DNA from 3 places in the Bradyrhizobium sp. SZCCHNRI3043 genome. Region 3 is predicted to be linked to each of the others. Evidence: predicted binding sites of a transcription regulator. Region 3 holds the regulator's gene; each other region holds the start of a gene.
What was found. Region 3 encodes LexA, which represses DNA repair genes until DNA is damaged. Its sites were predicted from a motif close to TGTTCNNNNTGTGTTCNG; they were not measured.
Positions count from the first base shown of each region.

Region 1: a site for LexA is predicted at 1,240-1,257, ahead of recA (recombinase RecA). Genes of this name have one in related genera too.
Region 2: a site for LexA is predicted at 1,791-1,808, ahead of QX124_RS24940 (YifB family Mg chelatase-like AAA ATPase). Genes of this name have one in related genera too.

Region 1 is NZ_JAUHID010000013.1:20,168-23,444, reverse strand. Features, by position in the region: gene recA (recombinase RecA) at 60-1,148, opposite strand; gene QX124_RS22725 (hypothetical protein) at 1,711-2,004, shown strand.
Region 2 is NZ_JAUHID010000016.1:8,048-11,324, reverse strand. Features, by position in the region: gene QX124_RS24945 (hypothetical protein) at 1-103, opposite strand, end outside; gene QX124_RS24940 (YifB family Mg chelatase-like AAA ATPase) at 206-1,744, opposite strand; gene QX124_RS24935 (DUF2336 domain-containing protein) at 1,974-3,044, shown strand; gene QX124_RS24930 (outer membrane lipoprotein carrier protein LolA) at 3,064-3,277, opposite strand, start outside.
Region 3 is NZ_JAUHID010000014.1:34,414-37,690, forward strand. Features, by position in the region: gene glp (gephyrin-like molybdotransferase Glp) at 1-654, shown strand, start outside; gene lexA (transcriptional repressor LexA) at 861-1,559, shown strand; gene QX124_RS23550 (hypothetical protein) at 1,819-2,259, shown strand; gene QX124_RS23555 (hypothetical protein) at 2,483-2,701, shown strand; gene QX124_RS23560 (ComEC/Rec2 family competence protein) at 2,656-3,277, opposite strand, start outside.

The sequences.
Region 1 (3,277 bases), on a different contig from region 3:
CAAACGGGCGCTGGAACGTCGGCAACTCAACGTCCACGGCGCCCGCCGCCGCCGTACCCCTACTCTTCCGCCGGCTCCTCACCGTCGGCGTCGCGCTCGGCATTGCCGGCCAGGATCTGCTCGGCGATCAGGCCGGAGTTCTGGCGGATCGCGGCTTCGATCTTGGCAGTCATGTCCGGATTGGCCTTGAGGAACGATTTCGAATTCTCGCGTCCCTGCCCGAGACGCTGGCTATCGTAGGAGAACCAGGCGCCGGACTTCTCGACGATGCCGGCCTTGACGCCGAGATCGAGGATCTCGCCCATCTTGGACACGCCCTCGCCATACATGATGTCGAACTCGACCTGCTTGAACGGCGGCGCCAGCTTGTTCTTCACCACCTTGACGCGGGTGGTGTTGCCGATCACCTCATCGCGCTCCTTGATCGCGCCGATGCGACGGATGTCGAGGCGCACCGAGGCATAGAACTTCAGCGCGTTGCCGCCCGTGGTGGTTTCCGGCGAGCCATACATCACACCGATCTTCATGCGGATCTGGTTGATGAAGATCACCATGGTGTGGGATTTGTTGATGGAAGCGGTCAGCTTGCGCAGCGCCTGGCTCATCAGGCGGGCCTGCAGGCCGGGCAGCGACTCGCCCATCTCACCCTCGAGCTCGGCCTTGGGCACCAGCGCCGCGACGGAGTCGACGACCAGCACGTCGACCGCCCCCGAACGCACCAGCGTGTCGCAGATTTCCAGCGCCTGCTCACCCGTATCCGGCTGCGAGATCAGCAGCTCGTCGATGTTGACGCCCAGCTTGCGCGCATAGACCGGATCGAGCGCGTGCTCGGCATCGATGAAGGCGCAGATGCCGCCCTTCTTCTGCGCCTCGGCCACCGTGTGCAACGCCAAGGTGGTCTTGCCCGATGATTCCGGCCCGTAGATCTCGACCACCCGCCCTTTTGGCAGCCCGCCGATCCCCAACGCGATGTCGAGCCCGAGCGAGCCGGTCGACACCGTCTCGACATCCATCGAACGGTCGTTCTTGCCCAGCTTCATCACCGAACCCTTGCCGAACTGACGTTCGATCTGGGACAGCGCAGCAGAGAGCGCCTTACTCTTATCCATTGAGGAACCTTCGACGATACGCAGGGCGGTGGCGGACATTGGCGCTCCTTATGGCGGGGATTCGCGAGATGGACAAACGGTTAACGAGGTCGGCCAGCAATCTTGAGGTGAATGTACTCCATCCGTTCTTTGTTCGCAATATGTTCTTCTCAAGAATCATCGCTCTCAGCCCCCCTGACAACCGCGGGGGACACGCCTGCCACTCGAGGGCCGGCGCGCAGTCCACCGAGCAGCAGCGAGGGAGCGCTGCCCGATCAGCGCGCCCAGAAGCGAAGTACGGGGTGCTGGATGACGGCGACCGCGAAAGGATCCTGATCCGGCTGGAGGCGGAAGCCATGTGCGCGAGCGGCGCAGCCGCCGACCGGCGATCGCGCGGATGATGACCAGCCTGTCCGAGCGCTCCAACCTCGCTTCCCACGCCTGCGGCAGACGTCGACTCAATTATAAGTTGTTAGTATCGTCCCGGCCGTGCCCTATCATCCTGCTGGTCCTTCTCTGCGGGCATCGCACACCGCTTCCAATTTTCGGGACCAGCATGACCGGATCCAACAAGGAACAGACCCTCACGTTGTGGCGCCCCGTCGGCCCAAAGGAGCTTGCCTTGATCGAGGCGTCGGGCATGCGTGCGTTTCCGCCGCGCCTTCCGGAGCAGCCGATCTTCTACCCGGTGCTGACCGAGGACTATGCCGTGAAGATCGCACGGGACTGGAACGTGCCGGCGAGCGGCCGCGGCCATGTGCTGCGCTTCGCGATCCTGCGAGGCTTCATCGACAACTACGAGGTGCGTGAGGCCGGCGGCCGCGAGCATCTCGAGTACTGGATTCCCAGCGAAGACCTCGCCGACTTCAACGCCGCGATCGTTGGACCGATCGTGCTCGTCAGGTCTTTCCCTTGAAACTACCAAACTCCTACACGCGTGCGTAGATCGCACATTCCGGGGTTCTCCTGACAGGAACGAAGTTCCCTCGCCTCTTCTGCTTTTGTTCGGCTCATCGTGCGTGCAGGCGCACCGTTTCGATGCAGATGCGCATGCAATGCTCGGCCGCGCGCAAGCTGTGTCCGGCCATGACGTTCCGCAACAGAAGCGTCCGCGGATCTGCCGCGGCTATCTGGATCGGAATGGCACCCAGCGTCCCGACCGAAGCAATGGCCGGCGCGCGAACAGCTCGACGGCCGCCATATGACGGAGCGACAGATGAAACGGCGAACCCCAGGACGCTGTCTCGTGCCATGCCAGAGGGAGCCACGAGGGCCGTTCGCGCAGCCCCCTATGACCGGGCGAATGAGTGGGCCGAATGGAAGCCGGCGTGATCCGCATCACGCAGCACGCGGCGCTCACGACATCTTCAAGCCACAAACCATTGTCATAAACTTTGGGTTGCGTTATAGAATCGTGGTTGTCGTACGTCTGAGCAAATTTTTGATCAGCCCCGGATTTGTTTGTTCGTTGCGATGATGTGGCCGCACATTGTCAGTGGTGTATCGCCTTTGGTGTATCGCCGTGGTGTGTGCCGTCGACCGATCCCTTGCAGCCTGCCAGCTACAACATTTGCAGGCTCCGTCACCCGTAGGCGCCCGGCCCTGAAACCATCCGCGCCGAAAGAAAGCCCCGGACGACGTCCGGGGCTTTCGACGTTGATAGCTCCGCTCGGGATGCATCCCCCCGTCATTGTCGTGATGTCGAGGAACGGATCGCTTGCGTTGCGCTTCATATTGGCGATGACAAGAGATGACGTGACGTGCCCGTCCTGCAGGGCCGGCCTTCAAAGGATCGAGCTTCACTCGCAGCAAGGCGCCGCGGGAGAGAGGCGTTGTCCGGCTTGCGATGAACTCTTGGAAATGGTCGACGGCGCGACGCAGATCGCCTACCGACTGACAGTCGTGCCGGAACGGATCTTCGATCACAGCTAGGCGCGCGTCCCACGGCGATTGATCGAGATGGCAACCTTGATCTGACGCAAGGCGCGCCTACAAGTTTCGCACTAATCTAACTACGTCATTGCCGAACTGCCCTCGCTGGGAAGCTACGACGTTGACGCCGAGCCTCGGACCGCGGCGGTCCGAGGCTCATTCTCCGAGGCTCATTCGTTGGCCCGCAATCCGTCCGATTGCGCCGCACATCCCCAACGGCAATCAGCTCAACCAAGCGGACAGCGCGACCGACCGTA
Region 2 (3,277 bases), on a different contig from region 3:
CGACGGCAATGCAGGGCTGCGGGGAGGGCACCAATTCGAGTCTGGCGATGACCGCGGCCGCGATCAGCGGCACGGCCGAGACGAGGACCTTGAAACGCAACATGATACGCACCGACGCGGAAGGCCTGATGACGGAACGCGGGCCCTATGGTTGTCGGAGCGTAAAGAGAAGTCGTTACCAGAGTGTTGAGGGGACGGGGCGCCTTTACGCCGCATGGCGATTGTCCTCCGCCAGCGCGCGATACGACAGCGCCTCGGCCAGATGCAGCCGGCCGATCGCCTCGGCGTGGTCGAGATCGGCGAGCGTCCGCGCCACGCGCAGCACGCGGTGATAGCCGCGGGCGGACAGCCGCATCGTCTCGGCGGCTTCGCGCAGCAGCTTCTGGCCGGGCGCATCGAGCCTGGCGATCTCGTCGAGCACGGCGGCCGGCGCCTCGGCGTTGGTACGGATGTGCGGCAGGCCGGCTTTGGCGTAGCGGGCGCGCTGCAGGTCGCGCGCGGCCGCGACGCGGGCCGCGACCTCGGCCGAGCCTTCCTTGGACGGCGGCAGGATCAGGTCGGCGGCGGTGACCGCGGGCACCTCGATGCGCAGGTCGATGCGGTCCATCAACGGGCCGGAGATGCGCATCTGATAGTCGGCGGTGCAGCGGTCGATGCGGCCGCGCTTGCAGGCATAGCCGGGCTCGAAGGCGTTGCCGCAACGGCACGGATTCATCGCCGCGACCAGCATGAAGCGGGCAGGGTAGGTGACGCGATGGTTGGCGCGGGAGATCGAGACCTCGCCATTCTCCAGCGGCTGGCGCAGCGAATCCAGCACGCGCGGATCGAACTCCGGCAGCTCGTCGAGGAACAGCACGCCCTGATGCGCCAGCGAGATCTCGCCGGGGCGGGCGCGCAGGCCGCCGCCGGTCAGCGCCGCCATGCTGGCGGAATGATGCGGGCTGCGGAACGGTCGCCGTGACGTCAGCGCGCCGCCCTCGATCTCGCCGGCGACCGAGGCGATCATCGAGACTTCCAGCAGCTCCGCCGGCGACAGCGGCGGCAGGATCGAGGGCAGCCGCGCCGCCAGCATCGACTTGCCGGCGCCGGGCGAGCCGATCATCAGCAGATGATGCCCGCCGGCAGCGGCGATCTCGAGCGCGCGCTTGCCGCTCTCCTGGCCCTTGATGTCGCGCAGGTCGAGCAGGCTTGCGGGTGCCTCCTGGATCTTCGGCTGCGGCCGCGACAGCACCTGCGTGCCCTTGAAATGGTTGGCGATCTGGATCAGCGAGCTCGCCGCGATGATCTGCAAGTCCGGGCTCGCCCATGCCGCCTCGGCGCCGCAGGCGGCCGGGCAGATCAATCCTTCCTCGCGCGCATTGGCGCCGATGGCCGCCGGCAGCACGCCGGCGACTGGCGCGATCGAGCCGTCGAGGCCGAGCTCGCCCAGCACGGTGAAGCCGCCGAGCGCATCCGGCGGAATGGCGCCGATCGCGGCCATCAGCCCCAGCGCGATCGGCAGGTCGTAATGGCTGCCTTCCTTCGGCACGTCGGCCGGCGCCAGGTTGACGGTGATCCGCCGCGCCGGGAGCGCCAGGCCCGAGGCGATCAGCGCCGAGCGCACCCGCTCGCGCGCTTCCGACACCGCCTTGTCCGGCAGGCCGACGATCGCGAACGCCGGCAGACCGGGCGCGACCTGGACCTGCACGTCGACCGCGCGGGCCTCGATCCCCTCGAAGGCGACGGTGGAAACGCGCTGGACCATGATGCCCCTCCCAGCGACTAAGCTAGCGGAAGCAGGGATTGTTCGCAAGAACAATACAGGAACACGGTCGTTGCCACGCTCTGTTGCAGTCCATTAACGACAGCCGCGCGGGTTGCAGCTCCGTCCGCCGGGCTTAACGCCCCTTTAGTCCGGCCTTCGCATTCTTCCTCAATTGATGATCGACCCGCGCCTCTGTCATAGCCAAGAGGCGCCCAACGAGGGACGTGCGATGCCTCCAGCGCCTGCGGCAGCTCCGACCGCCAAGACGCCCGCCGGTGATGCGCGGACGGTGTCCGAGCTCGCCACCGACTTGCTGCGCCGGACCACCAGCTTGTTCCTGGCCGGTCCGCGGCCCGCATCGGACGAGCAGCTCGATCTCTACGACCAGATGTTCGCTCGGCTGATGCCGCAGGTCGCGACCGAGCTGCTGGCCGAGCTGAGCATGGCGCTCGCCGGCGTCGAGCGTGCGCCTTACGCCACCGCGCGGCTGCTCGCCGTTCACCCCGAATTGCGCGTCGCCGGGCCGATGCTGGCCAAGGCGGCGGTGCTGACCGAGCGCGACCTCGCTGAGTTCATCCGCACCGGCAGCCCGGCGCATCTCGTCGCGCTCGCCAGCCGCAGGGGCATTGGCGACAGCCTCACGACGCAGCTGATCGCACGCGGCTTTCCGGCGGTGCGCATGGCGCTGGCACAGAACCTCTCCGCCCGGCTGTCCGAGGATGGCTATCGCAGCCTGTTCAAGATCGCCGAGCGCGACGAGGATCTCGCCGAAAAGCTCGCGCTGCGCACAGATCTGCCGGCCAAGCTGTCGCGGGCCTTCGTCGCCGCGGCGAGCGAGGGCGCCCGCGCCCGCTTCATCAAGGCCGCACCGCCGGCGACCCGCGCCACCCTGCAGGCGACGCCGACCCGCTCGCCCGGCGCGGCAATGCGCGCGATCTGGGATTATCAGCAGGTCAAGGCCGAGGTTGCCGCCCTCAGCCGCACCGGCAAGCTCGGCGACTCCGCCGTCAACCGCTTCTGCGCCACCGGCGATTTCCCTGCCGTGATCGCAGCGCTGGCGCTGCTCTGCGTCGTCACCATCGAGACGATCGAAGCGCTGCTGGAGGAGGATCGTCTCACGGATCTGCTGCTGGCCTGCAAGGCGGCGCGGTTGAGCTGGGCGACGACGTCGATGATCCTGCGCGGCCGGCCCGGCTGCGACGCGCTTCCGGCCGATGACCTCGAGGAGGCGCGCAAGCGCTTCGAGAAGCTTGCACTGTCCGAAGCGCAATGGAAGGTGCGCGGGCTCGAATCGCGCTGAGCGAGCGCGAGAGGCGGCGTCAGCCCGGCGGCGTGCTCGGATAGGCCGTGAAGTCGATCTTGAACATCGCCGGATCGAGCTTCTTGGTCGTATCGAGATTGTAGACGGCAATCGTGGTGTCGTAGCCCTGCGGATCGGTCACGGTCCACTGCTTGAGCTGGCCATCCTTGACGCCGAGCATCAGCATCAGCCGGCTGGTGCCGATCAGCGCCTGCTTCTCCTCGATCGTGATC
Region 3 (3,277 bases):
ATGCCGGGCTCGACGCCCGGCCCGGGCCAGATCGTCTATTCCAACGGCTACGCCCTGCGGGCGCTGGTGCGCAGCGAGGGCGCGACACCGATCGATCTCGGCACCGCCGCGGATACGATGGAGGCCACGATCGCCGGGATCCGGCGGGCGCGCGAGGCCAAGGCCGACATCCTGATCACGACCGGCGGCGCCTCGGTCGGCGATCACGACCTGGTCAAGAAGGCGCTCGAAGCCGAGGGCGTCGAGATGGCGTTCTGGAAGATCGCGATGCGGCCGGGCAAGCCGATGATGCACGGACGGCTCGGCGACATGAGGGTGATCGGACTGCCCGGCAATCCGGTGTCGTCCTATGTCTGCGCCATCCTGTTCCTGGTGCCGCTGATTCGGCGGCTGCTCGGCCGCGACGAAGCTCGCATGCCACGCGAGACCGCCCTGCTCGGCCGCGAGCTGGGGGCCAACGATTCGCGCGAGGACTATCTTCGGGCGCGGCTCGAGGAGCGCGCCGACGGCACCCTGATCGCAACGCCGGTGACCCAGCAGGATTCGTCGCTGCTCGGCAATCTCGCGCTCTCGCAGGCGCTGGTGATCCGGCGGGCGTTTGCGCCGAAGGCCGCCGCCGGCAGCCCGTGCGAGATCCTGCGCCTGCCGAGCTAGGCCGTTTCCCCCGGCAAAGCCCGGCCCGTTCACTACAATTTAAGGATTGCGGAACACACATCGAACATATAGTGTCCGTTCATGATTTGTTTTTAGTATGTTGCGGGCGACGCGATGATGGTCCGACTCCAAGGCGCTCTCAGCCGGTTTGTGCTCAAGGCGCAGCTCCTGGACTCGGACGACAACAAACTGGGGACCAGGTCGAGATGCTGACGCGCAAACAGTACGAACTTCTGCGGTTCATCAACGAGCGGCTCAAGGAAGCCGGCGTGCCGCCGTCCTTCGACGAGATGAAGGATGCGCTCGATCTGCGCTCGAAGTCCGGCATTCATCGCCTGATCACGGCGCTCGAGGAGCGCGGCTTCATCCGCCGGCTGCCCAACCGCGCCCGCGCGATCGAGGTGATCAAGCTGCCCGAGCTGTCACAGGCCGCCAACAACCGCCGCGGCTTCACCCCATCGGTGATCGAGGGCAATCTCGGCAAGGTGCGCACCAGCACTCCCGCGCTGGACGATGGCGAGCGCCCCGTTGCGGTGCCGGTGATGGGCCGCATCGCCGCCGGTACCCCGATCGAGGCGCTACAGACGCGCAGCCACACCATCAGCGTGCCCGCCGACATGCTCGGCAACGGCGATCACTATGCGCTCGAGGTGCGCGGCGACTCCATGGTCGATGCCGGCATCCTCGACGGCGACATGGCGCTGATCCAGCGCAACGAGACCGCCGACACCGGCGACATCGTGGTAGCGCTGATCGACGATGAGGAAGCGACGTTGAAGCGCTTCCGCCGCCGCGGCGCATCGATCGCGCTGGAGCCGGCCAACACCGCCTACGAGGTCCGCATCCTGCCGCCGAACCGGGTGAAGATCCAAGGCAAGCTGGTCGGGCTGTATCGCAAGTACTGATCGCGGACGCGATCGGTCGATCGGCGACGGGCGCACGCGCTTCGCCGCCGATCGAAATTGGTCACACGCGAATGCACCTCAGGATGTGCAGCGCGGCATGCTCAAACGCTTGTGATCGCCCGCGGGCGCACGCGGTGCAGATCAGCGCAGAATTGCCGTGAAGCGCGCGCTAACATCACCATCGATGTCCACTCTGATAGAGGCCTGCGCCTGTCCGGGGGGAGCGTGGGTCGGCTATCTCTCAACGAGGAGCGATCCGATGTGTGACTACAGCCTCCATGCGGTTGCGTCCCGTCCCGCCAAGGTCGGCGAGACGTTGATCTCGATGACCTTCCGCGGCACCGCCACCCGCGGCTTCGCCCTCGAGAGCGAGCCGACCGTCGCCGTCTGCATGCTGCCCGGCACCGAGTTGGCATTTGTCGAGGACGTCCGCTACGACAGCCGCTGGCTCTGGACCCGGACGATCCGCGAGCGCGTCGCGAAGTTCAACAGCATCGAGACGCACATCCCCGATCGCCATCACGACGCGATCGAATTCGCCGACGGCCGCCACGTGCTGGTGACCCAGCTCTGCGAGGGCCAGCGCGTCACCGTGCTACAATTGCCGGTCAGCAAGCAGCCGGCCGAGCGCCGCCCGGGCATGGCGGAGGACGTTCCGGCTTCGCAGGCCACACCGATTCGCCGCATCAGCATCACCTGAGCGCCTGCGCGTCCGCATTTCTCTCGGTCATGAGCGAGCTTTCGGCCGGGGGAGATTTGGTTTCTGCAAGCGCAAGGTCCTTTCGGGCGAACCTCACGCTCCGGCATCGCATCGAATAGGAACGACATCCCTCGGCCGGCATTGTGTGCCGGGGGAGCTTGCCGCCGCGGTCAACAAGATCGATTGGAACAAGGCCGACCGGATCACCGAGCCCGGCCGCTACATGCTTGCGTTCGGATGGCTAACGGTCACGGTTGATGACATCGCCGTCTGGCAACGATATCCGGGCGCTGCGTTCACGCTGGTCGAAGGTCCCTCGCTGTTCGATGGACCCGACGACACCGAGTATCATCTCAGCACGTTGTATCATCTCAGCACGTTCGAGCTGTCCGGCGCTCAATCCTGCTCGCCCTGCTCCGTCTCCGGCGGCGTCGCGTCCTGAAGCCGCGACACCGGCGCACGCGGCGTCAGCGTCGTGTCGAACTCGCCGGCCTCGGCGGGCGCCGGCCACCACGGGCGGTCGGTGCCGCCGGCGCGCACCGGCGTGACGGAGAAGCCGGTGCCCCGCTGCACCAGCATCAAGGCGCCCTGCTGCTGCAGGCGCTGGCGATCGATGACGGCCGCCGCGCAGGATGACGGCGCGGCGCGCGCGGTGACGATCAGCGCGGCACGGGCGCAATCATCGTCGAGCGCCTCGGCGCGCAGGGTCAAGGCGGCGAATCGGCCGTCGACCATCGCGACCACGCAGCCCGCCTCGTCGCAGGAGACGCCATCGGCGAGCGATGAATCCGCCGGCAGCCGGGCATCGGCGTCGGCCGCGAGCCACTCCTTGGTGGCGAACACGTCCTTGCCGGTGCGCATCACATGCAGGCGTCCGTCACGACCGCGCACCGCCACCGCACGCCCATCGCCGGCGATCAGGACATCGGGCAGCGGCGTCGTGGCGGCCCACGCGGTGGCCACCACGAGCCCGACGGCACCCGACCAGCGCAGCGGTGTGCGCAGCAGGCCGATCAGG